DNA from 2 places in the Streptomyces sp. CLV115 genome. Region 2 is predicted to be linked to the other one. Evidence: riboswitches for the same ligand, from Rfam matches in the RefSeq annotation. Region 2 holds a riboswitch; the other holds the start of a gene.
What was found. A riboswitch is a leader RNA that binds a small molecule or an ion and turns the genes downstream of it on or off. The one in region 2 is predicted to bind glycine.
Positions count from the first base shown of each region.

Region 1: another riboswitch for glycine. It lies ahead of gcvT (glycine cleavage system aminomethyltransferase GcvT); the one in region 2 lies ahead of gcvP (aminomethyl-transferring glycine dehydrogenase).

Region 1 covers NZ_JBCEWQ010000096.1:9,691-25,513, forward strand. Annotated here, with positions in the region: gene AADR41_RS27600 (ABC transporter ATP-binding protein) at 1-363, opposite strand, end outside; gene AADR41_RS27605 (ABC transporter permease) at 360-1,361, opposite strand; gene AADR41_RS27610 (ABC transporter substrate-binding protein) at 1,425-3,197, opposite strand; gene AADR41_RS27615 (ABC transporter permease) at 3,293-4,297, opposite strand; gene AADR41_RS27620 (enhanced serine sensitivity protein SseB C-terminal domain-containing protein) at 4,795-5,574, opposite strand; gene AADR41_RS27625 (enhanced serine sensitivity protein SseB) at 5,752-6,522, opposite strand; gene AADR41_RS27630 (AAA family ATPase) at 6,591-7,283, opposite strand; glycine riboswitch at 7,443-7,540, shown strand; gene gcvT (glycine cleavage system aminomethyltransferase GcvT) at 7,682-8,809, shown strand; gene gcvH (glycine cleavage system protein GcvH) at 8,902-9,279, shown strand; gene glyA (serine hydroxymethyltransferase) at 9,300-10,559, shown strand; gene AADR41_RS27650 (L-serine ammonia-lyase) at 10,715-12,097, shown strand; gene AADR41_RS27655 (hypothetical protein) at 12,128-13,150, opposite strand; gene AADR41_RS27660 (caspase family protein) at 13,324-15,198, shown strand; gene AADR41_RS27665 (CHAT domain-containing protein) at 15,179-15,823, opposite strand, start outside.
Region 2 covers NZ_JBCEWQ010000089.1:5,811-21,633, forward strand. Annotated here, with positions in the region: gene AADR41_RS26610 (FHA domain-containing protein) at 1-753, shown strand, start outside; gene ftsR (transcriptional regulator FtsR) at 771-1,514, shown strand; gene AADR41_RS26620 (bifunctional nuclease family protein) at 1,568-2,041, shown strand; gene AADR41_RS26625 (MerR family transcriptional regulator) at 2,211-2,828, shown strand; gene AADR41_RS26630 (DNA polymerase IV) at 2,886-4,370, shown strand; gene AADR41_RS26635 (PRC-barrel domain-containing protein) at 4,295-4,663, opposite strand; glycine riboswitch at 4,777-4,873, shown strand; gene gcvP (aminomethyl-transferring glycine dehydrogenase) at 5,068-7,953, shown strand; gene AADR41_RS26645 (DUF5999 family protein) at 8,041-8,247, opposite strand; gene AADR41_RS26650 (hypothetical protein) at 8,587-9,180, opposite strand; gene AADR41_RS26655 (glutamate-cysteine ligase family protein) at 9,662-11,170, shown strand; gene AADR41_RS26660 (substrate-binding and VWA domain-containing protein) at 11,250-13,040, opposite strand; gene AADR41_RS26665 (CPBP family intramembrane glutamic endopeptidase) at 13,224-14,003, shown strand; gene AADR41_RS26670 (PhzF family phenazine biosynthesis protein) at 14,121-14,942, opposite strand; gene AADR41_RS26675 (maleylpyruvate isomerase N-terminal domain-containing protein) at 15,213-15,823, shown strand, end outside.

The DNA.
Region 1 (15,823 bases), on a different contig from region 2:
GATCATGGCCATGTCGCGGCCGCGCAGCTTGCGCACCTCGTCGGGGTCGGCGGACAGCAGCTCCTTGCCGTCCAGCCAGATCTCGCCGGAGACCTGCGCCTTGCGCTTGCCGTACTGGCCCGTGGTGTGCAGGCCCATGATGCCCAGCGAGGTGACGGACTTGCCGGAGCCGGACTCGCCGACGATCCCGAGGGTCTTGCCCTTCTCCAGCTGGAAGTTGAGTCCGTCGACGGACTTGACCAGGCCGTCGTCGGTCGGGAAGTGCACCTTGAGGTCGCGCACTTCGAGGAAGGCGGTGGGAGCGGGTGAGCCGGCCGGGGAGGGTTCGCCCAGCGCGGCACCGCTCTTGTGCAGTTCGGTCATCCCAGCCTCACTCGCGGGTCGATGACGGCGTACATGATGTCGACGACGAGGTTGGCGACGGCGATCGCGAGGGCCGCGAACAGGGTGACGCCGAGAATCACCGGCAGGTCCTTGTTGCTGATCGCCTGGACCGCGGCGAGCCCGAGCCCGGGCAGGTTGAACGTGGACTCGGTGAGGACGGCGCCACCGAGGAGCACGCCGATGTCCAGACCGAAGACGGTGAGGATCGGAGTCATCGCGGAGCGCAGGGCGTGCCGGGTGATGACGGTGCCCTCGCCCAGGCCCTTGGCGCGGGCGGTGCGGATGTAGTCCTCGCCGAGCACTTCGAGCATGGTGGCTCTGGTGAGGCGGGCGTACATCGCGGCGTTCAGGAAGGCGAGCACGATCCACGGCAGGATCAGGCTCTGGAACCAGGTGCCGATGCCGTCGTCCGTGGAGAGGTTGTCGGCGATGTGGACCCAGCCGAAGTTGTGCACGAACAGGCCCATGGCGACCATGCCGGTGAAGAAGATCGGCAGCGAGACGCCGGCGAGCGCCGTGGTCATCGCGGCGCGGTCCCAGATCGTGCCGCGCCGGAGCGCGGACACCACGCCGGTGGCGACACCGCCGAGGAGCCACAGCACGCAGGCACCGGCGGCGAGCGCGCCGGTCACGGGCAGCGCGTCCTTGAGGGTGGTCCAGACGGGGACCTCCGTGCGGAAGGAGTAGCCGAAGCAGGGCGCGGCGCAGTGGGTGACATCGGCACCGTTCGCGTAGTCGCGTCCCATCGGGATGCCCTTGACGAAGTCCCAGAACTGGACGAGGAGGGGGTCGTCGAGACCCAGTTTGATCCGGATGCCCTGGAGCTGCTCGACACCCGTGGCCTTGCCGGCGAAGAGGACTGCGACGTCCTGACCCGCCCACTTGGGCAGCATGAAGAAGATGGTGAACGTCGCGAGCAGTACGACGAGCACCATGATGACTACGGCGAACAGGCGCCGGATGAGATAAGCAAGCACTGTGTGCGGCCCGGCGGTGGAACAGTCAACCGGGTTGACTGCAGATGCTGTTGACTACAGCGGCTACTTGACGACGCCGAGCGAGACGTAGTCGTAACGGCCGTTGTAGGCGTCGGACATGTAGGCGTTCGTCAGACGGCTGCCGCGCCAGGTGATGTTCTTCTCGTAGATGAAGGGCATCCAGTCGGCCTGGTCGAGGATCCGCTTGTCGAGAGCCTTGTAGATCTCGCCGGCCTTGACCGGGTCGGTCTCCGCGATCGCGTTGTCGAAGAGCTTGTCGATCTGCGGGTCCTTGATCTGGGACTCGTTGTAGTTACCGGTGTCCGAGAGGAACCGGCTGTCCCACAGCGGCTGGCCGAAGCCCTGGCCGGACGGGAAGTCCGGGCCCCAGCCGCTCATCGTCATGCCGTAGCCGCGCTTCTTCACGACGGACGGCGAGCCGGTGATGCTGGACGCCTCGGCGCCGTCGAGCGGGTCGACCTCGACCTTGATGCCGACCTTGCCGAGCTGCTCCTGGAGCGCCTCGGCGGTGTCGACCTCGCCCGGGTTGTTGTTGCGGGCGGTGAGCTTGGTGGAGAAGCCGGTCGGGTGACCGCACTGCTTCAGCTCGTCCTTGGCCTTGGCCAGGTCCGGCTTGCCCTTGCGGGCGAGGACGCCGTACGGGTCGTAGTCGCTGTGGCCCTTGATGGAGACCGGCAGGGTGCTGTTGGCGATCGCACCACCGGCGATCTCACCACCGCGGGTCTGCTGGAGACCGGCGAAGTCGGTGGCGTAGAAGACAGCCTTGCGGCAGTGGACGTCGTCCAGCGGCTTCGCGGTGTGGACGAGCGCGACGTAGCGGACGAAGGACGTCTGCATGTTGTCGACGCTGTCCTTGTGGTCCTGGACGGCGGTGACGCGGCCGGACTGGGTCATGCCGGTGCCGTTGAGGTCGACGTCGTAGTCGCCCTCCATCAGCTTCTTGTCGTTCTCCTCCAGGTTGGCGGAGATCGTCACGGTGACCTTGTCCGGGAGCGCGGCGCGCAGCGGGTCGGAGGCCTTCTGCCACTTGTCGTTGCGCACGAGCACGATGCTCTTGCCCGGCTTGTACGACTCGAACTTGTACGGGCCGGAGGAGAACGGGCGCTGGGTGTACTTGGCGCCGGTGTCCTTGTCCGCCTTCACGGGCGTGCCGGACGGCATGGCGAGGAACTGCTCGAAGTCACCGTTGGGCTTGGGCAGCTTGAAGATGATGGTGCTGTCGTCGGGCGTCTCGATCGACTTGAGACCGAGCTTGTCCGCGGACTTGTCCTTGTAGGGGCCCTTGTACTCGCCCTTGGGGTCCAGCGTCTGCTTGAGGTACTGCGGGCCACCGGTGATGGTGTCCGTCGCCCAGATGCGCTCGATGCCGTACTTGACGTCCTTGGAGGTCAGCTTCGAGCCGTCCTCCCAGGTGATGCCGTCACGCAGCTTGTACGTGTAGGTCTTGCCGCCGTCGGTGATCTCACCGGGGCCGGTGGCCAGGTCGCCGACCAGCTTGGTGGAGCCCGCACCCGGCTTGGTGTCGTAGCTGACCAGCTGGCGGGTGTAGAAGCGCATGAAGTCCCAGGCCATGCCGTAGTAGGCACGCTGGGGGTCGGCGGAGTCGAGGTCCTGCTTGCCGACCATCTTCAGCGTTCCACCCTTTTTGGTGGACGGGTTGGCGACCTTGTTGAACGCGGCGTTGAAGCCGGCGCCCTTCGACTTGCCGCCGCCTTCGCTGTCGTCGCCGCCGCCGCACGCCGTGGTGGTCATCAGCGCCGCGACCACGAGGGCCGCACCAGCGGTGAGCCGTCGTTTCGAGGTAACTGTGGACATTTTCTCGTAACCTCCGAGATCGCGGTCCCAGGCCGTTGCTTGCCGGAGAACCATGGGAAAAGCCACCTGACGATGCGGCAGGGGCAAGTCGTGGGTTATCGGGTCCCCTTGGGGTCCAGGGCGTCGCGCAGCCCGTCCCCGAAGAGGTTGAAGGCCAGCACGGTGATGAAGATCGTCACGCCGGGGAAGACCATGAACATCGGGTCGTGCTCGTACGTCTCCAGCGCGTCCCGCAGCATCCCGCCCCAGGAGGCGGTCGGCGGCCGGACACCGGCACCCAGGAAGCTGAGGGCCGCCTCGGTGAGGATGTTGGTGGGGATCATCAGCGTCGCGTAGACGGTGATCGGCGCCACCAGGTTGGGCAGCAGCTCGCGGAAGAGGATGTGCGTCCGCCCGCCGCCGAGGCTGCGCGCCGCCTCCACGTACTCGCGCTCGCGCAGCGAGAGCGTCTGCCCGCGGACGATGCGTCCGACGTAGGGCCAGCCGAAGAAGCCGATGACGGCGACGAGTACGGCGATGCGCACGCCGCTGCCGGTGAGCCCGAGCAGGTCGTCGGGGAGGACCGAGACCAGGGAGATGATGAAGAGGAGCTGCGGGAAGGAGAGCAGCACGTCCATGACCCGGCTGATCACCGCGTCCACCCAGCCGCCGAAGTAGCCGGCGATGATCCCGAAGAGGGTGCCGAGGGCGACGGCGACCAGGGCCGCCAGGAACGCCACGAGCAGCGAGATCCGGGCGCCGTAGACGATCCGGCTGAAGATGTCGCGCCCCTTGTTGGGCTCGACGCCGAACAGGTAGTCGCCGCTCACGCCGCCGAGGCTGCCCGTGGGCAGATTGGTCAGCGGGTCGAGCAGGTCCTGGTGGAACTCGTTCGGCGGGTGCCCGAACAGGTTCACGATCAGCGGCGCGAAGACGGCCACCACGATCAGGACGAGGACAACGATGCCACCCGTCAGAGCGACCTTGTCCTGCTTCAGGCGGTTCCAGGCGATCTGCTTGAGCGACCGTCCCTCGACCTTCTTCACCCCGGAGTCGACTGCGGGACCGCCGGCCGCGATCGGATCCGCTTCCTTGGTCGGCTCGTGCAGTGGTGCCGTCATCGTGGCAAGGACCCCTCTCAACCGGCGGTGGCCGGGCCGAACTGGCCGCTGTGGCGGCGCGATCAGTCAGTCGTACGCAGAGGCGGCAAGACGCCCTTGCTGCGGGAGTCTTCATTGCCGTTACGACTGGTAGCCATACCGACAGGCGAATGGATGCCTAACCGTGATGCGCTCTGGGGTGTTCCGTTATCCGGACGGATGTGAACGCCCGCCGAACACAGGTCAGTTGATATGGAAGGGGGGCATGCGCGCGGATTCACGACGCATTCACCATGAGTTGTGCCGAGCACGGAAATCTCGGACATGGGCGGCCCGGTGGGCCGCGGCGCGGATGAACGCGCTTTCACATTCGGGGAGTTGGCGCCCCATGGCCGCGTTCCGGATATCGGGGACGTACGGCCGCATTCGGGCTTCCGGGAGCGAACCGCCCCTTTACGGGCGGCGGGAAGGCGCGTCGGCCGCCCGGTGCGGGACGCGCGACCGGGTGTCCGGGAGGGTCAGTACGCGCTCTGCGGCGGGTAGCCGTAGCCCGCGACGGGGGCCGCCGGGGCGTGTGCCTCGCGGTCGTAGAACGGGCGGGCGTTGGCCCGCAGCCACATCGCGACCGGGTCGTACTCGTCGGACATCGCGACGGTGGAGACGGGCAGCCCCTCCGGGACGGCGGAGACCGACTGCTGCATCATCGCGCGCGCCGCGTCCACCGCGGGCGGGCTCGTGTCGTAGAGGTCGAGGCCGATGGTGAGGTACGGGACGCCGAGGGCGGGCTGCACCCAGGCCCGGCGCAGCGAGCGGATCGCCGGGGTGTGGTGGGCGTTCTGCGTGAGCAGGGCGTAGAACTGCGGGATCTCGATGGCCGGCTCGGTGAGCCGGAGCGGGCCGGCGGGCATCCGGTCGAGGCCGGTGGCGATCCGGCGCAGATCGAGCCAGGGGACGCCCACGCCGCCGCCCGGGGCGTGCGGGTTGAGCCAGATGCCCCAGCGGTCGGGGAAGAGGGTGCGGGCGATGTCCCGGCCGTCGACCAGCTCATGGGCGCGGTTCCAGCCGCTGGCCGAGAGCTCCTGGGCGGAGGTCACACAGGGGGCGTAGCCGAGGCCGTCGACCTCCATGTTCCCGTACTGGGCGTCGGGCGAGCCCGCCTGGCCCTGCCAGAGGAGCATCCAGATCCGGCCGCCCGCGAGGGCCTGCAGCAGCGCCTCGTACGCGTCGTAGCGCCCGGGCGTCACTTGGCGCAGCATGTGCTCGACCTGCCCGGCCGCCGCGGTGCCTGACGCACTCACCTGGTCCCGCCCCTCTTCGATCCACTGTGTCGGCCCGCCGCCCCGGGCACACGGGTGCGGCATGATGCCGAGGCACCAGCCATGAAACCAGCTTATGCGCCGGTCCTGACACCGACTTGACGTCATGGGTCCGAGCGGTGTTCCCCACCGGTGCCCGGCGGGGGCCCGCGCCGGGTTCTATATGCCCGCTCGCTGGTAGAACGGCCGTATCCGCTCGCGCATCCAGTCGCCGACCGGGTCCTGTGCCACGTCGAGCAGTACGAGATTGACCGGCCAGGGAACCTCGACCCGGCCCAGTGCGCGGCCGAGGGCGTCCATCGGCGCGTTGCGCCCCGCGCCGTCCCAGGTGGAGAACTCGACGCCGACGAAGAGGACGGGGTCGCCGCCCTCGATGCTGGCGAGCGCCCGGCGGGCGGAGAGCACCACACCGCTCTCCTCGAACTCGCCGGCCGCGGCGGCCAGGAAGTCGACCGGCTCCTCCTTCCAGTCCGGCTCGTACAGCCGGACCCTGCCGCCGCCGGCCGGCCCGTCCAGCGGGGTGCGCCCGGCCCGGCAGAGTTCGGCCACGGCGGGCGGCGGCAGCGGCATCCCGACCGCGCCGCCCGGGTTCACCGCGATGCCGAGCTGCGGGGGCAGTCCGCGGGCGAAGTCGCGGGCGGGCGCGACGGTGAAGGACATGTGGGCGCCGACACAGGCGAGGAACTGCTGTTCGGAGCTGAAGACCGGGACGTACGGGGCGCCCTCGATCTCCGTCGTCGGCAGGTCCAGGGCCCCCGAGTCCGGACCGCCGCCGTTGGGCAGCGGCACCCAGACCTGGCTGCGGCCGAGCACCTCGACGAGCCGTCCGCCCGCCTCCGGGCTGCCCACCGAGGCCATCAGCACTTCTTCGAGCTCATTGCCCGGCCATCCGCCCTGCGGATGGGACTGGACCTGCGCCGGAACGTCCACTGCTTCCCCTTCTCGCCCAAGCTTTCCGGCAGAAGATTAACGCCCGGCCCCGAAGCGCCCCCGCCCCGCTACCGACCGCCGGGCGGCCCGTCGGCGAACTCGATCCGGGCGAGCCGCCCCGCCGCCTCCCGGTCCAGCAGCACCGCCGAGCCGCACCCGGGCGGCAGCAGCCCCTTCTCCGTCGCCCGCAGCAGCCTGCCCACCGCCCTGCGGTGCCGGGCGAAGGCGTATCCCGATACGCCGCGTCCGCGCTCGCGCTGGCCCTCCCGCGCGGTCTCGGGCGTGACGTCGAGCAGGACCAGACGCAGCGCCCGGCCCCGGCGCCGCGCGTCCCGGGCCAGCCAGCCGCGCACCCAGGACTGCGTCCCGCAGTCGTGGACGACGACGGACTCCCCGGAACGCAGCACCCGCCACAGCCCCCAGTAGTGGGCGGCACGGACGAGCGGGCGGTAGAGGGCGTACGGGAATAACCGGGGCACGGACCGCGCCCAGCGGTCCCGGGTGTCCTGGGAGTCGATGGCGTGCGCCGTCGTCACCGCGCGCCGGATGAGCGTCGACTTGCCGCTGCCGGGCAGCCCGGAGACCACGACCACGTCGCCCGCCGCGAACCGCAGGGCGCGCGGGCTGCGCCCGGCCCGCTCCCGCAGATCCCGCACGACGGGCGCGCGCGGGCCCGACATCTCCCGGGCCGGGGCCCCCGGCTGTGCGGGCATCGCCCCGTGCGCGAACCCTGCGGTCGTCGCGTACCGCTGCAACGTCATCGCCCTCCCCCTGTCGGATCACCCCACGTATGCCCCTGAAGTGTAAAGAAAAGGTAATGCGGCACAACCGTCCACGCCGGTGATTTCCGGCGGGGGACCGGGGCCCCACTCCGGCCCGATGCGTGCGATGATGGCCCGGCCAACTGCATAAAGGCCGTTCGAATCCGCGCGGGAGAGTTCCGGTCACTACCTGTGCCGGGCGCCGAAGGAGCAAGTTCCTCCCTTGAATCTCTCAGGCCCCGTACCGCGTGGATGAGGCAGATCTGAAAAGCGGGCCGCTTCGCGGCTCCACCCAAGGTGCAAGCCGAACCCTTCCAGGGGGTCTCGGCGAACCTCTCAGGTTCCGATGACAGATGGGGAGGGATCGTCCTCGTCGTCATGCCCTGGGAGCCATATCCATGAGCACCGCCCCCCGCCTCACCGCCCTCGATGCCCTGCACCGTTCGCTGGGCGCGACCATGACCGACTTCGCGGGCTGGGACATGCCCCTGCGGTACGCCAGCGAGCGCGACGAGCACAACGCGGTGCGCACCAGGGCCGGCCTCTTCGACCTGTCGCACATGGGCGAGATCACCGTCACCGGCCCCGCGGCCGCGGCCTTCCTGAACTTCGCGCTGGTCGGCAACATCGGCACCGTCGCCGTGGGCCGGGCGCGCTACACGATGATCTGCGCCGAGGACGGCGGCATCCTGGACGACCTGATCGTCTACCGGCTGGGGGAGGCCGAGTATCTGGTCGTCGCCAACGCGGGCAACGCCCAGATCGTGCTGGACGCGCTGACGGCCCGCGTCGAGGGCTTCGACGCCGAGGTGCGCGACGACCGGGACGCGTACGCACTGCTCGCCGTCCAGGGCCCGGAGTCCCCCGCCATCCTGGCCTCGGTCACCGACGCCGACCTGGACGGCCTGAAGTACTACGCCGGTCTGCCGGGCACGGTCGCCGGTGTCCCCGCGCTGATCGCCCGTACCGGCTACACCGGCGAGGACGGCTTCGAGCTGTTCGTCGCCCCCGAGCACGCCGAGCGGCTGTGGCAGGCGCTGACCGAGGCGGGCGCCTCCCGCGGCCTGATCCCGTGCGGGCTCTCCTGCCGCGACACGCTGCGCCTGGAGGCGGGCATGCCGCTGTACGGGCACGAGCTGACCACGGAGCTCACCCCCTTCGACGCCGGTCTCGGCCGGGTCGTGAAGTTCGAGAAGGAGGGCGACTTCGTCGGCCGCAAGGCCCTTGAGGCCGCCGCCGAGCGCGCCGAGACCGCTCCGCCGCGCAAGCTGGTCGGCCTGGTCGCCGAGGGCCGCCGGGTGCCGCGCGCCGGCTACCCCGTGGTCGCCGTGGGCGGAGCCGGCGCCCAGGTCGTCGGGGAGGTCACCTCCGGCGCCCCGTCCCCGACCCTGGGCAAGCCGATCGCCATGGCGTACGTCGACGCCGCGCACGCCACGCCCGGTGCCGAGGGCGTCGCGGTGGACATCCGCGGCACCCACGAGCCGTACGAGGTCGTGGCACTGCCGTTCTACAAGCGCCAGAAGTGACGTCGGCGCTCATCGAGAAGTGACGCAGTCGCGTCTCACACCGTAAGACCACCGTTCATCAGCACTCCCCCGCGTACAGGAGAATTCAGGTCATGAGCAACCCCCAGCAGCTGCGTTACAGCAAGGAGCACGAGTGGCTGTCGGCCGTCGAGGACGGTGTGGCCACGATCGGCATCACCGAGTACGCGGCCAACGCGCTCGGCGACGTCGTCTACGCCCAGCTCCCCGCGGTCGGTGACACGGTGACCGCGGGCGAGACCTGCGGTGAGCTGGAGTCGACCAAGTCGGTCAGCGACCTGTACTCCCCGGTGACCGGCGAGGTCACCGAGGCGAACCAGGACGTCGTGGACGACCCGTCGCTGGTGAACTCCGCTCCCTTCGAAGGCGGCTGGCTGTTCAAGGTACGCGTCGCGCAGGAGCCGGAGGACCTGCTCTCCGCCGACGAGTACACCGAGTTCTCCGGCAACTAAAGACCCCAAGGGACCACCTGATGTCGCTTCTCAACTCATCCCTCCACGAGCTGGACCCGGACGTCGCCGCCGCCGTCGACGCCGAGCTCCACCGTCAGCAGTCCACCCTCGAAATGATCGCCTCGGAGAACTTCGCTCCGGTCGCTGTCATGGAGGCCCAGGGCTCCGTCCTCACCAACAAGTACGCCGAGGGCTACCCCGGCCGCCGCTACTACGGCGGCTGCGAGCACGTCGACGTGGTCGAGCAGATCGCCATCGACCGCATCAAGGCGCTCTTCGGCGCCGAGGCCGCGAACGTCCAGCCGCACTCCGGTGCGCAGGCCAACGCCGCCGCGATGTTCGCGCTGCTCAAGCCGGGCGACACGATCATGGGCCTGAACCTGGCCCACGGCGGTCACCTGACCCACGGCATGAAGATCAACTTCTCCGGCAAGCTCTACAACGTGGTCCCGTACCACGTCGACGAGACCGGCGTCGTGGACATGGCCGAGGTCGAGCGCCTCGCCAAGGAGTCCAAGCCGAAGCTGATCGTCGCCGGCTGGTCCGCGTACCCCCGTCAGCTGGACTTCGCCGCCTTCCGCCGCATCGCGGACGAGGTCGGCGCGTACCTGATGGTCGACATGGCGCACTTCGCCGGTCTGGTGGCCGCGGGGCTGCACCCCAACCCGGTGCCGCACGCCCACGTCGTCACGACCACCACGCACAAGACCCTCGGCGGTCCGCGCGGCGGTGTGATCCTCTCCACCCAGGAGCTCGCCAAGAAGATCAACTCGGCGGTCTTCCCGGGCCAGCAGGGCGGTCCGCTGGAGCACGTGATCGCGGCCAAGGCGGTCTCGTTCAAGGTCGCGGCGACCGAGGAGTTCAAGGAGCGCCAGCAGCGCACCCTGGACGGCGCCCGCATCCTCGCCGAGCGCCTGGTCCAGCCGGACGTCACCGAGGTCGGTGTCTCCGTGCTGTCCGGCGGTACGGACGTCCACCTGGTCCTCGTCGACCTGCGCAACTCGGAGCTGGACGGCCAGCAGGCCGAGGACCGGCTGCACGAGCTGGGCATCACGGTCAACCGGAACGCCATCCCGAACGACCCCCGGCCCCCGATGGTCACCTCGGGCCTGCGGATCGGTACGCCCGCCCTGGCGACCCGCGGCTTCCGGGCCGAGGACTTCACCGAGGTCGCGGAGATCATCGCCGCCGCCCTCAAGCCCTCGTACGACGCGGACGCCCTGAAGGCCCGCGTCGTCGCGCTGGCCGAGAAGTTCCCGCTGTACCCCGGCCTGAAGTAGTCCGGACAAGTTCTGGTAACACGTTGGGGCGGGGCACCGCGCACACTGAACTGTGAGCGCGGTGCCCCGTCCCATGCCCCCGCCCTCCGGGCCGCCCGGCCCGTACCGCACCACCCGGCAGACAGCGACGTCTACCAACCCCTTGAGGAGTCACCGTGGCCATCTCGGTCTTCGACCTGTTCTCGATCGGCATCGGCCCGTCCAGCTCCCATACGGTCGGCCCGATGCGCGCCGCCCGTATGTTCGCGCGCCGGCTGAAGAACGAGGGGCTGATCGCCCACACCGTCTCGATACGCGCCGAGCTGTACGGCTCGCTCGGTGCGACCGGTCACGGCCACGGCACTCCCAAGGCCGTACTGCTCGGCCTGGAGGGCGAGTCGCCGCGCACCGTCGACGTGGAGTCCGCCGACGACCGGGTGGAGCAGATCCGCAGCACCGGCCGGATCAACCTGCTCGGTATGCACGAGATCGACTTCGACGCCGACGAGCAGCTGATCCTGCACCGCCGCAAGGCCCTGCCGTACCACGCGAACGGCATGACCGTCCTGGCCTTCGGCCACGACGGCGAGGTGCTCCTGGAGAAGACCTACTACTCGGTCGGCGGCGGCTTCGTCGTCGACGAGGACGCGGTGGGCGAGGACCGGATCGTGCTCGACGACACCGTGCTCAAGCACCCCTTCCGCACCGGCGACGAGCTGCTGCGGCTCGCCCACGACACCGGGCTGTCCATCTCCTCGCTGATGCTGGAGAACGAGAAGGCCTGGCGCACCGAGGACGAGATCCGCTCGGGACTGCTGGACATCTGGCGCGTCATGCAGGCCTGTGTCTCGCGCGGCATGTCCCGCGAGGGCATCCTGCCCGGCGGCCTCAAGGTCCGCCGCCGCGCCGCGAACACCGCCCGCCAGCTGCGGGCCGAGGGCGACCCGCAGACCCACGCGATGGAGTGGATCACCCTCTACGCGATGGCGGTCAACGAGGAGAACGCGGCGGGCGGCCGGGTCGTCACCGCCCCCACCAACGGCGCCGCGGGCATCATCCCGGCGGTCCTGCACTACTACATGAACTTCGCGGCCGGCGGCGCCACCGAGGCGGAGAAGGAGGACGGCGTCGTCCGCTTCCTCCTCGCGGCGGGCGCCATCGGCATGCTCTTCAAGGAGAACGCCTCCATCTCCGGCGCCGAGGTCGGCTGCCAGGGCGAGGTCGGCTCCGCCTGTTCCATGGCCGCCGGCGCCCTCGCCGAGGTCCTCGGCGGCACCCCCGAGCAGGTCGAGAACGCCGCCGAGATCGGCATGGAACACAACCTGGGCCTCACCTGCGACCCGGTCGGCGGTCTGGTCCAGATCCCGTGCATCGAGCGCAACGGCATGGCCGCGGTCAAGGCCGTCACGGCGGCGAAGATGGCGCTGCGCGGCGACGGCAGCCACAAGGTCTCCCTCGACAAGGTCATCAAGACCATGAAGGAGACCGGCGCGGACATGAGCGTGAAGTACAAGGAGACGGCGCGGGGCGGGCTCGCGGTGAACATCATCGAGTGCTGAGGGAGCGGGCCCGGCCCGGCCGGCGGGTTCTCAGGGCAGCTGCTGGCCCCGCAGGGTCACCCCGTACCTCGTGCGCAGGCGGTCGATCTCCCACCAGGCGACGGCCGAGACCGAGGCCGGTCCGCCTATCACGGCGCAGAGCTGGACGAATGGCGGGCCCGGCGGCATTCCGCTCATGAGCAGGTTGACGACCGCCAGCTCCCACACCAGCACCCCGGTCAGCAGGGCCGGAAGCGTGGCATGCACCTCGGAGGTGCCGAACACGGTGCGGATCATCGTCCGGGAGGCGAACAGCACGAAGAACAGCATCCACACCACCGGGGCGGCCAGGGCGAGCGTGATGAACGGGGTGAAGAAGTAGGCCTCCATGTTCTGGCCGATGAGGAACGTGGCCGTGGCCAGCAGCGGCACCGAGGTGAGCGCGCCGAAGTACATCAGGGCCGAGCGCACCGCCGGGCGCAGACGTGTGCGCATGCCCGGCCGCGCGGCCTCGGGTGCGATCCGGAACAGGACCAGGATCACCAGCGGCGCGCTGAGCAGCAGCAGCCACGGGGTGAAGGCGAGCCGGAGCGCGTACTGCTCCTGGACCTCCGCGAAGTCCGCCGCGGAACCGTAGACGAGCAGGATCAGGAACGACGTGGCCAGCGCGGCCCAGGCCCTGATCTGCTGCACGCGCATCACCTGCGGGTCCACGATGCGGCGGTGCGCGTGCGGGGGGAACCTCAGGTGTGCCTGCCGGCGGGCGGTGCGGGCCAGCGGGTAGGCCAGGACGAGCATGAGCAGGGGCCAGAAGCAGCACACCAGCAGGGCCCACACGCACCCGTGGATGGGCAGCGCACGCAGCACCTCCATCAGCGGGGGCCAGTCGCCGTCGCGGAACTGCTGCCACAGCGAGCGGTGCGGGACGTACGGGCGGTAGGGTGGCGGGCCCTGGGGCGGATACGGCCCGGGGTGGGGATGAGGCCCTGGCTGCGGGGGTACGCCCGGTGGTGGCGGTGGCTGCCCGTTCGGCCGCCACGACGGGTCGTACGGATTGTGTCCCCCGAAAGTCACGCCGTTCTTCCTTCCTGAACCGTGCGGCGGGTGTGCCGCGGATCCGATCTTGGTGAATCTCCGTCAGCAGTCAACCTCCATTGCGACGGCCGCGCATCGAGCAGTACGCGTCCGCCCGGCAATCGCCCCGGAATCGCCCCGCCCCGGCCCGGCCGGGCTGGCAGGATCACCGCATGGGAACCGTGTACGCACTCCTGGTGGGCATCGACGACTATCCGGACAAGCCGCTGGGCGGTTGCGTCAACGACGTGACGGAGGCGGAGAGTTGGCTCCGGCAGCACGGCGGTTCCGGTCTCCGGATCCTTCCGCTGCGCGACAGGGCGGCGACCAGGGCGGCGGTGGTCGACGGCATCAGGGGGCATCTGGGGCGCAGCGGTCCGGGCGACACGGCGCTGTTGTGGTTCAGCGGGCACGGCAGCGAGGACGAGAGCGACGATCCCCGTACGGCGACCGGGCGCAGTCAGGCGCTCGTGTGCGCCGACAGCCTGGACCCGGGCGGTCAGCCGATCCAGGACACCGAACTCGGGGCGCTGCTCGACGAGATCGCGGCGCGCGGCGCGCACGTGGTCGCCGTGCTCGACTGCTGCCACTCCGGCGGGATCACCCGTGATCCGCCGCCCGGTGCGCGCTCGCGCCAGGTGGCCTGGCAGCCGTGGTGGCGCACGGACGGCAGCGGGGCTCCGCGCGGTGCGGGTGCGCAGAACGCCGAGCCGCTTCGGCATGTGCTGCTCGCCGCGTGCCGGGAGCAGGAGCTCGCGTACGAGGCGCTGGTGGACGGCGAGCAGCGCGGGTACTTCAGTCATTCACTGGTGCACGCGCTGCGGCGGCTCGGCCCGGCGGCCACGTTCGGGAAGGCGCACGCGCTCACCGAGGAGCGGGTGCGCAGCCGGTATTACGCGCAGCATCCCGAACTGCACGGTCCGGAGCATCTGCGCTTCCTGCACGGCGACGCGCTGCCCGTCCCCCCGTTCCTGCTCCGGCACACGGTCTCGGGGTGGGAGGTCAACTGCGGCCAGGTGCACGGACTGCGGGCCGTGGGGGCGGAGTTCACCCTGGTCGGGACGGACGGCGGGCGGTCCGGCGAACCGCGGGTGGTGGTCGTGCGGGAGTTGCGCCCCGAGTCGTCGCTGGTGGAGCCGGCCGGCTGGACGCCGGGGCGGGACGATCTCACCACGGTGCACGGGGTGAATCCGTCGGCGCCGGCGTTCCCGCCGGCCGCGGTGACGGTCGTCGGCGACCCGGCGGCCGTCGGGATGATGACGGCGGCCGTGGCCGGTGCGCCGATGCTGTCCACCGGCGGGCCGGGACTGCCGCTGCGGCTGGACGTCGGGCGCGGCCTGGCCCGGGTGACCGGGGGCGACGGGCATCCGGTCGACCCGCTGCCGCTGCGTTCGTCCGACGATGCCGCCCGGGTGGTCGACTGCCTTTCCCACATCGTCCGTTGGCATCAGCTGAAGGACCTCGACAACCCCGACCCCTGGCTGTCGTCGCTGGTGCGGGTGACGGTCGAACCACTGGTCGGTGACCTGTGGCACACGGCGACGGGCGAGGTGGTCTGCGTGTACACGCAGAGCGGGCAGGAGCCGCAGGTGCGGGTCCGGGTCCACAACGACTCCCCGCGCACGCTGTGGTGCGTACTGCTGGATCTGGCCGACGACTATGCGTGCTCGCCGGCCCTGTTCGAGGGCGACTTCGTGGCGTCCGGGCACGCGGGGACGGCACGGCACGGCGAGCCGGTGTGGCTACGGCTGCCGCCCGGCCGTTCCCTGGTCCGGGGTTCGTTCGCCCGGGACTGGCTGCGGCTGATCGTCGCGGAGAATAAGCTGAACGTGGCCCCGTTCCGGCTGCCGGCCTGGTCTTCGGACGCCCCTGGCGCGGAGCGCGGCGACGTGGGCCGGCCGGACCGGGACGCGGGCTCCGTGCTGCGGCTCGCGCCGCTGACGGGCCCCCGGACCGCGGGTGGTCCGGCCGGGGACGTGGGCCGGTGGGGCACTGTCGTGGTGCCGGTGCGCACCGTGCTGCCCGACCTCACCATCCGAGGTGCGTGAAGCCCGCCCAGCCGGTCGGGTCGGTGGCGTCGATCAGCGGCACGCGGGCAACCATGTTCGCGGGCATTCCGGCCGGCGCCCCGCGCCCCTTGTCGAGCATCCACAGCTGGGTGTCGCGCAGGGCCTGTCCGGGTGTCCGGCCCGCCCGGCACATGAAGTGGTGGGTCATGTACATCAGTACGGACGTGGCCGCGTCCGGCACCGGCCACAGCGAACCGAGCACCGAGCGCGCGCCCGCGACGAGGAACGCGGTGGACAGGCTGTACGCCTCGTCGTAGCCGTGCCCGGACACGTTGGTGCTGCAGGCCGCCAGGACGACGAGTTCCAGGTGGGGGTAGCGGGCGGTGCCCTCGGTCAGTTCCTCGGCGTTCAGGTTCCCGCCGGACAGCTTGAGGTACGCGCTGTTCCGCCGGCCCTGCCGCACCTCGCCGTGGCAGGCCAGGTGCAGCACGCCGCCGCGCTGCCGGCCCAGCCAGTCGGTCACGGCGGCGGGCGTGGCGGTGCCGGGGCCGAGGAGTTCGCCGTCCGGGTAGCAGGCCCGGAAGATGGCCTCGGCCTCCTGTCCCGCGTGGAAGAGGTCGCGGGTCGGGTCGCCGACGACGAGGGCCTGCCGGGTGTCGGCGGC
Region 2 (15,823 bases):
CGCGACGAGGCCGCCCGCCATCGCGCACCGCGCCATGGCCAGGCGGAGGAGCAGGGCACGGATCGTCCGCTCTTCCGTGATCAGGTGTCGGGTACGGGCAGTGACAATTCGGGAGCATCCGGCGCGTCGTCTGTTGACCCTGCCGGTCCCGGCCGCATAGGTTTCGGAGAATCGTCGACCTCGAGTTCGGGTGGAGAGTTCGCCCCCAGGCAGGAGGGTTCGTCCATGCCGGTCTGTACGAGGTGCGGGCATCGCAATGCCGAGGACAGTCGTTTCTGCTCCAACTGCGGCGCGCCGCTGCGGGGCGGGATTCCCGAGCGTGCCTCGGAGACGACCTCGACCATCTCGATCTCCGGTCTTGAGGCGTACGAGGCGGAGGTCACCGGGCAGACGGCGGTGCCGTCCCTCTCGCCCGAGGCCCAGGCGGCGGTCGACGCCCTTCCGCTCGGCTCGGCGCTCCTGGTGGTGCGCCGCGGTCCGAACTCGGGCAGCCGCTTCCTGCTGGACGGTGAGCTGACCACGGCCGGCCGTCACCCGCAGAGCGACATCTTCCTCGACGACGTGACGGTGTCGCGGCGGCACGTGGAGTTCCGCAGGAGCCCCGACGGCAGCTTCACGGTCGGCGACGTGGGCAGCCTGAACGGCACCTACGTCAACCGTGAGCGCATCGACTCCGTCGCCCTGTCCAACGGCGACGAAGTGCAGATCGGCAAGTACCGGCTGGTCTTCTACGCGAGCCAGCGCGGCATCTGACCCGTCAGGGAAGGTCCATGCTGAGAACACCGACGGGCGGTGCCGTGGCCGGCACCGCCACCGCCGACGACCGCCCGATGAGCATCGGCACGGTGCTCCTGCGGCTGCGGGAAGAGTTCCCCGAGGTCACGATCTCCAAGATTCGCTTCCTGGAGGCCGAAGGGCTCGTCGAACCGCAGCGGACCCCTTCCGGCTACCGCAAGTTCCGCGGCGCCGACGTGGAGCGGCTGGCGCAGGTGCTGCGCATGCAGCGGGACCACTACCTCCCGCTGAAGGTCATCCGTGAGCATCTGGATGCCCTGGCCCGTGGTGAACAGGCCGCCCTGCCCTCCGGGGGCGGCCCGCGGGACCTGACCGGCGGCGGCTGGGACGCGGAGCCCGGACGGCCCACCGCGGCCCGGATCGGCCGTGCCGAGCTGCTGGCGGCCGCCGAGGCCACCGAGAGCGACCTCGACGAGTGGGAGTCGTACGGACTGGTGGTTCCGACCGCCGAGGGCGGATACGACGCAGGGATGGTCACCGTGGCCAAGCTTGTGGCGGATCTGGGCAGGTTCGGTCTGGAGCCGCGTCACCTGCGTGCCATGCGGGCCGCTGCGGATCGCGAGGTCGGGCTCATCGAGCAGGTGGTCGCACCCTTGCGGCGGCACCGGAATCCGCAGACCAGAGCCCATGCGGAGGCCACTGCGAAAGAACTCGCGGAGCTGTCCGTGAGGCTTCATTCGGCCCTTGTACAGAGCGCCCTGCACATCCGGCTCCACTGATCGCGCCGGTGCCCGACTACCCAAACCTGCCGGGCACGTCCTAGGGTTGCTGTGTGAACGAGCTCGACGTTGTGGGTGTCCGGGTGGAAATGCCCTCCAACCAACCGATCGTGCTCCTGCGTGAAGTGGGAGGCGACCGGTACCTCCCCATTTGGATCGGTCCTGGTGAGGCGACCGCGATCGCCTTCGCCCAGCAGGGCATGGCTCCGGCCAGGCCGCTGACCCATGATCTCTTCAAGGATGTGCTTGAGGCCGTCGGCCAGGAGCTCACCGAGGTCCGCATCACGGACCTGCGGGAAGGGGTCTTCTACGCGGAGCTGGTCTTCGCCAGCGGGGTCGAGGTGAGCGCACGGCCGTCCGACGCCATAGCGCTCGCATTGCGCACCGGCACGCCGATCTACGGCAGTGACGGGGTGCTCGACGACGCCGGTATCGCCATCCCGGACGAGCAGGAGGACGAGGTGGAGAAATTCCGCGAGTTCCTCGATCAGATCTCCCCGGAGGATTTCGGCACCAACAGTCAATGACCGTCCTTCGGGGGTAGCCGTCAGCGCATCCGGCAAGCCTTTCCCGCTCGGGAGACACGGGAAACCACCCTCAGGGTGATTATCACTCGGCGTGCCGAGTGTGGCGATCGTTGACGCACCCCGAGTGACTGCCTACCTTCGAGATGGCAGGTCAAGGACGGAGGTCGGCGTGAGAAGCAGCGGCGACGGTACGGCAGCGGGTGGGCCGTATCCGCAGCAGGGGAGTACAGCCGACCACACCATCATGCAACCGGTTCAACCGGCGGCGGTGGCGGGGGACGAAGTGGCATCGGCCAACGACATCGGCTATCGCGGGCCGACCGCCTGTGCGGCCGCCGGGATCACATACCGGCAGCTCGACTACTGGGCGCGTACGGGCCTGGTGGAGCCGAGTGTGCGTCCGGCGTACGGCTCCGGGACACAGCGCCTCTACAGCTTCCGGGACGTCGTCCTGCTGAAGATCGTGAAGCGTTTCCTGGACACCGGTGTGGCTCTCCAGAACATCCGCACCACGGTTCAGCATCTGCGGGCCCGCGGATTCCAGGACCTTGAGCGGATGACGCTGATGAGCGACGGGGCGACGGTCTACGAGTGCTCCTCGCCCGACGAGGTCGTCAGTCTGCTCCAGGGCGGCCAGGGGGTCTTCGGCATCGCGGTGGGAGTGGTGTGGCAGGACGTGGACGCCGCGCTCTCGCAGCTGCACGGCGAGCGGGTGGACACCGGCGAGACCCTCATCGGGAACAACCCCACCGATGAGCTTGCGCGGCGGCGCAATCGCGCCGGCTGACACGGCCGAGGGTTCGGGCGCGGCGATTGTCAGTGCCGTAGGGCAGCATCGATTGATGTGAGAGCCGCGCCCACCATCCTGCATCTGGACATGGATGCCTTCTACGCCTCTGCGGAGCAGGCGGCGAAGCCGAGCCTGCGCGGCAAGCCGGTGGTGGTGGGCGGGCTCGGGCCGCGCGGAGTGGTCGCCACCGCGTCGTACGAGGCGCGTCGCTTCGGGGTGCACTCGGCGATGCCGACGGCGCAGGCGCGGCGGCTGGCGCCCAATGCGGCCTATCTGGTGCCGCGCTTCCAGCTCTACCGGACCGTGAGCGACCAGGTGATGGAGCTGCTGGCACGGCTCTCCCCGCTGGTGGAGCCCCTCAGCCTGGACGAGGCCTTCGTGGACCTGGAGGCCGGGGGGACGGCCGATGACACGGCCTCGGCGCTGGAGATCGGCGCGCAGCTGCGTACGGCCATCAAGGCGGTCACCGGGCTCACCGGATCGGTCGGGCTCGCCGGTTCCAAGATGCTGGCCAAGATCGCCTCGGAGGAGGCGAAGCCGAACGGCCTGCTGCTCATAGAGCCGGGCACGGAGCGGGCGCTGCTCGCGCCCATGTCGGTGCGGATCCTCCCCGGTGTCGGGCCGGCGACGGCGGATCATCTGCGCCGTGCCGGGATGACGACGGTCGACGACCTGGTCGAGGCGGGTGAGGACGAGCTGGTGCGCCTGCTGGGGAAGGCGCACGGGAGCTCGCTGCACCGGATGGCGTTCGGGTACGACGACCGGCCGGTGGTCGCGGAGCGGGACGCCAAGTCGGTGTCGGTCGAGGACACCTTCGACGCCGACCTGCACGACCGGGTGCGGATCAGGACCGAGGTCGAGCGGCTGGCCGACCGCTGCGTGCAGCGGCTGCGGGGCGCGGGGCGGTCCGGGCGCACGGTGGTGCTGAAGGTGCGCCGGTACGACTTCTCGACGCTCACGAGGTCCGAGACGCTCCGTGGGCCCACGGACGACCCCACGGTGGTCCGTGAGGCCTCCGCACGGCTCCTGGAGGCCGTTGACACCACCGGGGGCGTCCGGCTCCTCGGAGTGGGTGTGACGGGGCTTGCCGACTACACACAGGAGGACCTCTTCGCCCAGGCCGCCGGCGAGCGCGCCGCGGCAGAGGAGCCGGCCGGGGAATCTGCCGGGGAGCCGGCGGCGGGGACGGCACCGGCGGGGGACGAGATCGCCGAGCCGCCCGGCGATCCCAGGGCGGAGGTCCCGGAGAGTGCCGAGCAGCGCGCGGCACGGCGCTGGCCCGCCGGACACGACGTGCACCACGAGACGTACGGCCACGGCTGGGTGCAGGGCAGTGGCGTCGGAAGGGTGACGGTGCGGTTCGAGGAGCCCGGATCGCCGCCCGGCCGGGTGCGTACGTTCCGGATCGACGACCCGGAGCTCCGGCCCGCCGATCCGCTGCCCCTGGTCCGCGACCCGCAGGACTACTCGTCCTGGCCGGCCAGCCTGCCGAAGTCCCTGTCCGGGCCGGTCTCCTCCGGCGCGGAGTCCAGTCCGTAGTGCCGGTAGAGCTGGAGCTCCTGTTCCGGTGAGAGGTGGCGGCCGACACCAAAGTCCGGCGCGTCCTTGATCAGGGCACGGTCGAAGGGGATGCGGAGCGTGTCCTCCACGAATTCGCTGGGTTCCAGGGGGACGAACGCGTCCCGGCTGAAGAGTCCGGTACGTACGGCCGCCCACTCGGGCACACCGGTCGCGTCGTCGAGATACACCTCGTCCACGGTTCCGATCTTGGTGCCCTTGCGGTCGAACGCCTTGCGGCCGATCAGGCTGCGCGGATCGATGTCGGTCTGCACGGTCCCTCCCACTGGTCGCGGCTACTCCACTAGCACTACAAAAAGGCAGATCCGGGTGGTTGGCCACTCGAGAAATCAGCCACGAAGCCCGCTGGTAGGCTGGTCATGGCTGCTGACCCCGTGCGGGAGAGTCCTCCGGAGCTGATCCGAAGGCGCCGAAGGAGCAAATCCTCCCCGGAATCTCTCAGGCCCCCGTACCGCACGGACGAGGTCACTCTGGAAAGCAGGGCGGGTTTCGTGCGGCCGAGTGCCGGTGCGAGTCCCTCCCTCACCGACGGTGAAAGCCGGTACGCCGCACGGCGCGCCGGTGAAGCTCTCAGGTTGAGATGACAGAGGGGGAGGCCGTTCGGGCACCCGCGCCGTGGTGCCCCTCGCAGGTCGTGACAGACCAGGAGGCCTCCACCATGACCCCCCGTCGCACTCCGCTCTCCCAGCTGGAGCAGGGTATTCCGTTCGAGCAGCGCCACATCGGACCCGATGCCGAGGCGCAGGCGAAGATGCTCGCCCAGGTCGGTTACGGCTCGCTGGACGAACTCACCGCGGCCGCGGTGCCCGATGTGATCAAGAGCGCGGAGGCGCTCGGGCTGCCGGCCGCGCGCACCGAGGCCGAGGTCCTCGCCGAGCTGCGCGAGCTCGCGGACCGCAACCAGGTCCTGGCCCCGATGATCGGGCTCGGCTACTACGGCACCTTCACCCCGCCTGTGATCCTGCGCAACGTCATGGAGAACCCCGCCTGGTACACGGCCTACACGCCGTACCAGCCGGAGATCTCGCAGGGCCGGCTGGAGGCGCTGCTCAACTTCCAGACGATGGTCGCCGAGCTGACCGGGCTGCCGACCTCCGGCGCCTCGCTGCTCGACGAGGGCACCGCGGCCGCCGAGGCCATGGCGCTCTCCCGGCGCGTCGGCAAGGTGAAGAACGGGGTCTTCCTGATCGACGCCGACGCCCTGCCGCAGACGATCGCGGTCATCGAGACCCGCGCCGAGCCGACCGGTGTCGAGGTCGTCGTCGCCGATCTGTCCGAGGGCATCCCGGCGGAGATCGCCGAGCGCGGTGTCTTCGGCGTGCTGGTTCAGTACCCGGGCGCCTCCGGAGCCGTCCGGGACATCAAGCCCGTCATCGAGCAGGCCCACGAACTGGGTGCGGTCGTCACGGTCGCCGCCGACCTGCTCGCCCTGACGCTGCTCACCTCGCCGGGCGACCTGGGCGCGGACATCGCGGTCGGCACCACGCAGCGCTTCGGTGTGCCGATGGGCTTCGGCGGACCGCACGCCGGGTTCATGGCCGTGCGCGAGAAGTTCGCCCGCAGCCTTCCCGGCCGCCTCGTCGGTGTCTCCGTCGACGCGGACGGCAACAAGGCCTACCGGCTGGCCCTGCAGACCCGCGAGCAGCACATCCGCCGCGAGAAGGCCACCAGCAACATCTGTACCGCCCAGGTACTGCTCGCCGTCATGGCCGGGATGTACGCGGTGTACCACGGCCCGGACGGGCTGCGGACGATCGCGCGGCGCACCCACCGCTACGCGACGATCCTGGCCGAGGGCCTGCGCGCCGCCGGGGTCGACGTCGTGACGGGGGCCTTCTTCGACACCCTCACCGTGCGGGTCCCGGGCCGGGCCGCCGAGACCGTCGCCGCCGCCCGCGAGCGCGGGGTCAACCTGCGGCTGGTCGACACCGACCTGGTCTCCCTCGCCTGCGACGAGACCACGACCCGCACGCAGCTCGCCGCCGTCTGGGCCGCCTTCGGTGCGGACGGGGACATAGAGGCGCTGGACGCCACCCTCGCCGACACGCTGCCCGAGGGGCTGCTGCGTTCCGACGAGATCCTCACCCACCCGGTCTTCCACCAGCACCGCTCCGAGACCGCGATGCTGCGCTACCTGCGCAAGCTCGCCGACCGGGACTACGCCCTGGACCGCGGCATGATCCCGCTGGGCTCCTGCACCATGAAGCTGAACGCGACCACCGAGATGGAGTCGATCACCTGGCCCGAGTTCGGCGCGCTGCACCCCTTCGCGCCGGCCGAGCAGGCGCAGGGCTTCCTCACCCTCATCCGTGAGCTGGAGGAGCGTCTCGCCGAGGTCACCGGGTACGACGCGGTCTCGATCCAGCCGAACGCGGGCTCGCAGGGCGAGTTCGCCGGCCTCCTGGCCGTGCGCGCGTACCACCGTGCCAACGGTGACGAGCAGCGCACCGTCTGCCTCATCCCGTCCTCCGCGCACGGCACCAACGCGGCCAGCGCCGTCATGGCCGGCATGAAGGTCGTCGTCGTCAAGACCGCCGACGACGGCGAGGTGGACATCGAGGACCTGCGCGCCAAGATCGAGAAGCACCGCGACGAGCTTGCCGTGCTCATGATCACCTACCCGTCGACGCACGGGGTGTTCGAGGAGCACGTCGCCGACATCTGCGCCGAGGTGCACGACGCCGGCGGCCAGGTGTACGTCGACGGTGCCAACCTCAACGCGCTGGTGGGTCTCGCGAAGCCGGGCCGGTTCGGCGGCGACGTCTCGCACCTGAACCTGCACAAGACCTTCTGCATCCCGCACGGCGGCGGTGGCCCCGGCGTCGGCCCGGTCGGGGTGCGCGCGCATCTCGCGCCGTATCTGCCGAACCACCCGCTGCAGCCCGCGGCGGGCCCCGAGAGCGGTGTCGGACCGATCTCGGCCGCCCCGTGGGGCTCGGCCGGCATCCTCCCGATCTCCTGGGCGTACGTACGTCTGATGGGTGGCGAGGGCCTCAAGCGGGCGACGCAGGTCGCCGTGCTCGCCGCGAACTACATCGCCAAGCGCCTGGAGCCGCACTACCCGATCCTGTACAACGGCCCGGCCGGTCTGGTCGCGCACGAGTGCATCGTGGACCTGCGGCCGATCTCCAAGGCCACCGGCGTCAGTGTCGACGACATCGCCAAGCGTCTGATCGACTACGGATTCCACTCGCCGACCATGTCGTTCCCGGTCGCCGGGACGCTGATGATCGAGCCGACCGAGAGCGAGAACCTCGCGGAGCTCGACCGGTTCTGCGACACGATGATCGCCATTCGCGGCGAGGTCGAGAAGGTGGCCTCCGGCGAGTGGAGCGCGGACGACAACCCGCTGCACAACGCTCCGCACACCGCCGCGATGCTGGGCGGGGAGTGGAAGCACGAGTACAGCCGTGAGGTGGCGGTCTTCCCGGCCGGCGTCTCGGCCGCCGACAAGTACTGGCCGCCGGTGCGCCGGATCGACGGGGCCTTCGGTGACCGCAACCTCGTCTGCTCCTGCCCGCCGCTGGACGAGTACGACAACTGAGTCATGAGCGCGGGGGAGTGACGCGGACATGCGTCGGGGCCGGTTCGGAGATTTCTCCGGGCCGGCCCCAGCTCGTACCGGCCGCGATCAGGCGGCCTTCATCACCCGGTCGGTCCCCAGGGGCCGGTGCGGAGCGATGATCTGACCGTCCGGGAGCAGTTCGCCGGTGTCCTCGAAGAGAAGGACCCCGTTGCACAGCAGGCTCCAGCCCTGTTCCGGGTGGTGGGCCGTCAGGCGGGCGGCTTCCCGGTCGGCTGAGTCGGCGGTCGGGCATGGTGGCTGATGCTGGCACATGGCTGGGTTCTTTCGCTGCGTTGTAGTGAATGTCCTGCGGCTGGATGAGGTGTTCATGGCCGCCCCCCGTATCGATAGGTCCGGTCCCAGTGTTGCCCCACGGGCGGCAATCCGCAGGGATTTCGCAGCAGCACTTGTCCTTACTCGGAGGACGCATCACCCGCGCGGACGGTTCACTGCAACTGCACTGTCACTTCGGGTGGTTCGGGGTGGTCGGACCGGGCTAGTCCGGACGGGGACCGAAGTGCGCCCCCCCAGCGGTGTGCCCCGCCACCAGGGAGGTGACGGGGCACAGTGTTCTCGTACGGGGCGCAGCGGTCTCGTACGGGGGTGCGGTTCTCAGGCCGGTGATCCGAGCAGGGGGCCGGGGCCGGGGGTGATGCGCAGCGTCATCACGCGGAGCAGATCGGCGACCCGGTGCGGGCGATGGGCCGCGATGCCCGGCGGGGCGGGGGCCAGCGGAACCAGGAGATCGGCCGGGGCGAGTTCCCCGCCGGCGGCGTCTGCCTCGGCGTCGCCGTGCAGCCACAGCGCGAGCATGTAGAGCTCCGGGATGGACAGCAGCCGTGGCTGATAGTGCGTGGTGACTGTCTCGGCCTGGCGCAGGGCGAGTTCGGTCGAGGCGATGTAGGGGCCCTCGAAGAAGTGCGAGAACGCCCAGCCGTCCGGAGTGAGCATGGTGTCCGCGGCGGCGACGGGCTGCTCCGCGCTGCGGATCAGGAACCGCCACGCGGCGAGCCGGGTGGCGGGAGCGAGCCCGCCCGGCCCGATCCGCTCCAGTACATGGACGGGGAGCGGGAGTTCGGGGCTCAGTGGTCCCTCGGCCGATCGGAGGGCTGGGGTGCGGGCCTCGCGGACTGCGGTGGGTGAACCGAGTGCCGCGAGAACGCTGCGCAGAGCGGGCGCGGGAGCCGGGGGAACATGCAGCGGCATAGTGGGTCGCCTCTCACTTCGGAGACACGGTGGTGCGTGGGCGGGTGCAGACGTCGCTGTCGGCATACGGGGCCAGAGGAGGCCGGTGACTGAGCCGGTGCGTCAACTCTCTGCCTCGTCCGCGGAGTTTATACGACACGCGTTCACGCGGTGATTCCACTAGCCGTCGCAGCTATTGCCGACAAGGCGGTATCGAGACTTTATTATGCGGAGAATCTGCTGATTTTGCGTCAGCGGCGCAGCCGCCGCCTGGGATTTTTCCCCGGCCGTGGACGGCCGAAACGCGACGGTGTATTCACCATGCGCCAAGATGGGAAACCCGTGCTGCATCATGCCCATGGAATGTGCCTCGGGCGGGCGCACTCAGATTACTGGCTCCGTGGCGTTCACGGGGGCGTTATGGATCACCCGGCCTGGGCATTATCGATCGTGACGCGAGCGGCCTGGGCCGCGGGCCGCCACTTGAGGGAGGGACGCTCCGATGGGGGAGAAGGTCGTGGCGGGCGCCTTTGACCTGTCTGATCGGCAGGGGTACCGGAGGAAGCTCCACCAGTGCCTGGAGGGGCTGGAGCGGCTGATGACGGAGCGGAGGTTCGACCGGCCGCGCAACCTCATGGGCGTGGAGATCGAGCTGAATCTCGCGGGCGCCGACGGCATGCCGAAGATGATGAATGGGGAGGTCCTCCCGCGCATCGCGAGCCGTGATTTCCAGATGGAACTCGGGATGTTCAATTTGGAAGTGAACATAGTCCCGCACCGGCTGGACGGGCGTGTTTTCGACCAGTTGGCCGAAGAGCTCAGGACCGGGCTCGGATATGCCCACCGGAAGGCGGGCGAGGTGGATGCCGGGATCCTGATGATCGGTATTCTGCCCACCCTGCGTCGCGAGGACCTCGTCGTGGCGAACCTCTCGGACGCGGACCGGTACACGCTGCTCAACGATCAGATCGTGGCCGCCCGGGGCGAGGCCTTCTCCCTCGACATCCAGGGTGTGGAGCGACTGGTGTCCACCTCCGCATCGATCACCCCCGAGGCCGCCTGCACCTCGGTGCAGCTGCATCTCCAGGTGACACCGGAGCGGTTCTCCGCGGTGTGGAACGCGGCCCAGGCCGTCGCCGGCGTCCAGATCGCGCTGGGGGCCAACTCGCCGTTCCTGTTCGGCCGGGAGCTGTGGCGGGAGTCGAGGCCGCCGCTCTTCCAGCAGGCCACCGACACCAGGCCGCCCGAACTCCAGAACCAGGGGGTGCGGCCCAGGACCTGGTTCGGCGAGCGGTGGATCGGCTCGGCGTACGAGCTCTTCGAGGAGAACCTGCGCTACTTCCCGCCGCTGCTCCCGATCTGCGACGAGGAGGAGCCGCTGCGGGTCCTGGACGAGGGCGGGGTGCCGCGATTGCAGGAACTGGTGCTCCACAACGGCACGGTCTACCGCTGGAACCGCCCCGTGTACGGCCTCGCCGACGGCGTACCCCATCTGCGGGTGGAGAACCGGGTCCTGCCGGCCGGACCCACGGTCACCGATCTGATCGCCAACGCGGCGCTGTACTACGGGCTCGTCCGGGCGCTCGCGGAGGAGTCCCGGCCGGTGTGGACCCGGATGCCGTTCTCCGCCGCGGCGGAGAACTTCGACACCGCGTGCCGGCTGGGCATCGACGCGGAGCTGATCTGGCCGCGATCCGGCCGTGCGGGCGGGCTCACCCGGGTGCCGGCCGTCAAGCTCGTACGGGACGAGCTGCTGCCGCTGGCCGCGGCGGGGCTCGATGCCTGGAACATCGAGCCCGCGGACCGCGACCGCTACCTCGGGGTCATCGAGGAGCGCTGCAGGCGGCGGGTGAACGGAGCGTCCTGGCAGGCCGACACCTACCACCGGGCGCGCCAGGCCGGGCTCGACCGGCACGCGGCGCTGGCCGCGACGACCCGGCGGTACGCCGAGCTGATGCACAGCGGGGAGCCGGTGCACACCTGGCCGACGGGTGCGCCCCCCATGCCGTGAGCCCGGTGGGCGGGGCCGCTCCGCCCTCCGGCTCATGGCCGTGGCCTCCCGGCCCGGACCGGTCCGGGAGGCCCGGGGGCTACTCCTGTGCGCCGTGGCTGCTCTGGCCGGCCGTCATGATCGCCTGCAGGATCACCACCTGGATCTCGGCCGGGTCGATGACCTGGTAGCCGCCTCCGCCGGTCACCTTCGCTATCTCGTTCACCTCGTCGCGGTCGGCCTCCGGACCGACCGCGATGGCGAGTATCGGCACCGGACGCTCCGGATCGGCGATCCGCTTCAGCTCCGCGATCAGGGCACTGCGGGAGATGGAGAGGTTGTCCTGGTTCGAGCCGTCGGTGAGGATCACGACCGCGTTGAACTTGCCCTTCACGTAGGTCGCCTGGGCGTCCTTGTAGGCGGCGAGCATGGTGTCGTAGAGACCGGTCGCGCCGCCCGGCACGGGCTTCAGCGCCGCGAAGGCCGCGGAGAGCTTCTCCCGGTGGGTGCCGCCGCCCTTCGCCGGATCGCCCAGCCGGTCGGTCGGCATCAGCCTGCGGTAGTCCTTGTCGCCGTCGAGAGTGGTGGCGAACTCCCAGAGCCCGATCTCGTCGTTCGGGGTGAACTGGTTGAGGGCCTGGATCAGGGACGCCTTGGTGACATCCATCCGGGACTGGTTGCGCCCCGGGACGATCGTGGCCATGGATCCCGAGGCGTCGACGACCGTGGTCAGCCGGGCGCTCTGCACCGTGATCGTCCACATGCCGAGGGTCTGCTGGAGCTCCTCGACGGTCGGTGCGGCGGCGGCAGCGGTGGCGTACGGCTGGGGCTTCCTGCCGCCCGCCGGTGCGACCACCGACTCGCCGGCCGTCCCGTCCACGTTCCTGAAGCCGTGCTTCTCCAGCGTGGCCTGCGAAGCCGGCTCGTCCAGCAGCGTCATGAACCGCAGCGCCGCCCGGCTCTCGGGTGTGCTCATGCTGGCCTCGTCGACCAGTGTGTACGGATAGTTCAGGAGCGGCGTGCCGTCCTTGGGGTAGAACAGGTCGAGCTTTCCGCCGCCGGTCGACTCCGCGTTGTGGGCGAACGCGGCCTGCTCGGAGAGGAGCACCGCCTGGTTGTGCTCCGGGTTGCCCGGCTCGGCGCCCGAATCGTCCTGTGCCAGCGTTTCCAGTACCTGTGTGTCACCGTCCGACATGCGCTGTGCGAGCAGCTTGGCGGTCGCCGCGACCCTGGTGTCGCTGTCCCCGCCCTGCTTCTCGGAGGACGCGCCGATGCCGGCGAGTGCCAGCAGGCCGGTGGCGCTGCGCGCCGGGTCGGCCGAACCGAGGCGCACCTTGTCCGACTCCATGGCCGCGGCCGTCAACTCCGCCCAGGTGTACTTCTTCTTCGGCCAGCCGAGGCTCTTGGCCGCGGACGGCACCATCGCCAGGGTCACGGGGGAGGACGCGACGGAGTCACCCGGTGTGATCGGCACGCCGTCACCGGAGCCCTTGGCCCGGTCGAGCCAGAGGTCGGAGTCGGGCAGCCAGATCTGGAAGTCCGGAGAACGGGTGTTGTCGGAGAGGGTGTCGGCGACCTTGTACGAGTCGCGGGCGACCACCGTCACGTACAGGCAGCGACCGTCGGACCGCACCTCGTCCTTGCGCGCCTTGTCGGCGATGGCGCGAACGGCGGGCGCGATGTCCGGGGAGGTCATCATGGACAGACGTACGGCCGAGTCCTCGCAGCTCTTCGAGAACGACAACAGGCCGCCCTGCACCGCTACGGCCGTTCCCGCCGCCACCGCGAGAACGAGCGCGGTGGCGATCGCGACGGTACGCCGGCGGTGCGGCGGCGAACCGTCCCCGCTTCCTTCTCCGGCGTAGTCGTCGGGCAAGCTGTGACGTCCCATGTCGGTGGTGCCCCTCCTTGAGGATGAACAAGGAAAAGGGGGACCACACCATCGGCAATGGTGGTTGTCCCCCGGCCTGTCGCGCATGATCTTCGTACCTGCATTCGAGACCCTAGCCGAGGGGGAGCAGGATGGGGCGTGAATGCACAAGTCAAGGCAGGTGTACAGGTGGAGGCGGGGCTTATGGCTGATTCTTACCCCCAAGAGGCATTGTCACGACGGATCCTGCGGTCCGAAACGGTCCTCGTGCTGGCTCTCTCGCTGGGTGCCAGCGGAGTGTCTGCCCTGATCAGTTTTGTCGGATCACTGACGAAACCAGGGGGTTTGAAGGATCAGGCGGCGACGCTCAACAGCTCGTACGCGCCGGGGCGTCCATGGCTGGATCTCGCCTGGCAGCTCTTCGGTATCACGACGGCGCTGGTGCCCGTGGCCCTGGTCGCACACCTGTTGCTCAGGGAAGGCGCCGGGCTGCGGGCCATCGGTTTCGACCGCACGCGGCCGTGGCCGGACCTCGGCCGCGGCACGTTGGTCGCGGCGGGCATCGGAAGTGCCGGACTGGCCTTCTACCTGGTGGTGAGGGCCGCCGGATTCAATCTGACCGTGGTGCCGGAGTCACTGCCCGATGTGTGGTGGAAATACCCGGTTCTGATCCTGTCCGCGATCCAGAACTCCGTGGTGGAGGAAGTGATCGTCGTCGGGTATCTGCTGCGCAGACTGGGACAGTTGGGGTGGACGCCGATGGCAGCTCTGGCCGCCAGTTCGGTGCTGCGCGGTTCCTACCACCTGTATCAGGGGATCGGCGGCTTCATCGGGAACATGGTGATGGGCGTCGTCTTCGTGCTGCTGTACCGGCGTTGGGGGCGGGTCGGGCCGCTGGTCGCGGCGCACGCGCTGCTGGATGTCGGAGCGTTCGTCGGGTACGCGCTGCTGGCGGGGAAGGTGGGCTGGCTGCCCACGCCGTGAAGGCCCGGGTACGGAGCAGGGGAGAGGGTGCGGGGAGCGTCGGGTCGGTCCGTACATCCCTTCCGCAGCCTCACATCGCCCCCCTTTCTCGCGCCCCCCGCATCTTCGTCCGAGATGTCAGAGCGACGTGAGCAGTTCGCCGTCGATGACCGTCACGGCGTCGCCGGTGAGCAACGTGCGGTCGCCGCGCAGGGAGGTCCGTACCAGGCCGGAACGGGCGGAGGCCTGCAGCCCGGTCAGATCGTCGCGGCCGAGGCGGGCCGACCAGAAGGGTGCCAGCGCGGTGTGGGCGCTACCGGTCACGGGGTCCTCGTCGATGCCTACACGAGGGAAGAAGCCGCGCGAGACGTAGTCGTAGCCACGGGCCGGGTCCGCCGCGGCCGCCGTGACGATGACACCCCGCCGGGAGACGTCGGCCAGCCTGGCGATGTCGGGGGTCAGCCCCCGCACGGTCGCCTCGTCGGACAGTTCGACGAGCAGGTCGCCGATGTGCGGGCCGGTGTCCTGGACGGAGAGCGGCTCCGCGCCCAGAGCGGCGGCCAGCCCGGCCGGGGTCGCCTCGGGCGTGAGCGGGGACGTGGGGAAGTCGAGGGTGATCGCACCGTCGGGGCGGGTGTCCGAGGTGAGGATCCCGCACCGGGCCGCGAAGCGTACGGTGCCGGTCGCCGCACCGGTGGTGTGCAGGACATGCGCGGTGGCGAGGGTGGCATGCCCGCACATGTCGACCTCGGTGGCCGGGGTGAACCAGCGAAGTGCCCAGTCGGCCTCGCCGCCCGGGGGCAGCGGGTGGGCGAAGGCGGTCTCGGAGAGGTTCACCTCCATGGCGATCCGCTGGAGTCGATCGTCGTCGGCGAAGGCGTCGGAATCCAGGATCAGGACCCCGGCCGGGTTGCCGGTGAAGGGGCGGTCGGTGAATGTGTCGACGATTCGAATCCTCATGGCGCGACCCTATGCAGGGCGCGGAGCCGTGTACCAAGGCCAATTCCGTGTCGCTGGACCTCTGCGCCGATGGACCTGAATGCCGATGGGCGTGGACGCCGATGGACCTGAATGCCGGACCTTAATGTCGACGACTCCCCCGGACGGTATCGGCGTGCCCCGGGGACGGGGTGCGTACCGGCGGGGGCTGCCGCGTGCCGGTGGGGTGGTACGCGGGCGGCCCCGCCGAGGTGCTTGTCCGGGTGCGCCGCACCGCACTACCTTGCCGATGTGGATCTCTTCTCACGCTCCTGGACGGCGTTGCGCACGGCGGTCGCCGGACTTCCGGACGAGGACTTCGCGCGACCGTCCGGCTGCGCCGGCTGGCTGGTGCGGGACCTGGTGTGCCATCTGGTCATCGATGCCCAGGACGTCCTGATCACCCTGGTGACGCCCGCCGAGACAGAACCGACCCGAGACGCGCTGACCTACTGGAACGTATCGGAAGCGCCACCGACCGGCGACGACCCGCTGGATGCGCTGATCGTCCGGCTGGCCGCCGCGTACGAGGAGCCCGGCCTGCTCAGGTTCCACCTCGACGACGTGGGCTCCGCGGCCGGCCGTGCCGCCGTGCTCGCCGACCCGGGTCTCCGGGTCGCCACCCGTGACGTGGTCCTCACCGCGGGCGACTACCTCGGCGCGTACGTCCTGGAGTGGACGCTGCACCATCTGGACCTCGTCGCGTACCTTCCGGGCGCGGCCGGACCGCCTGCGGAGAGTCTCGCCCGGTCGCGCGAGATGCTGGAGAGGATCGCCGGGGCGGAGTTCCCCGCGTCGCTCTCCGACACGGACGCCCTGCTGGTCGGCACGGGACGGCGTGCCCCGACCGGCGCGGAGAAGGC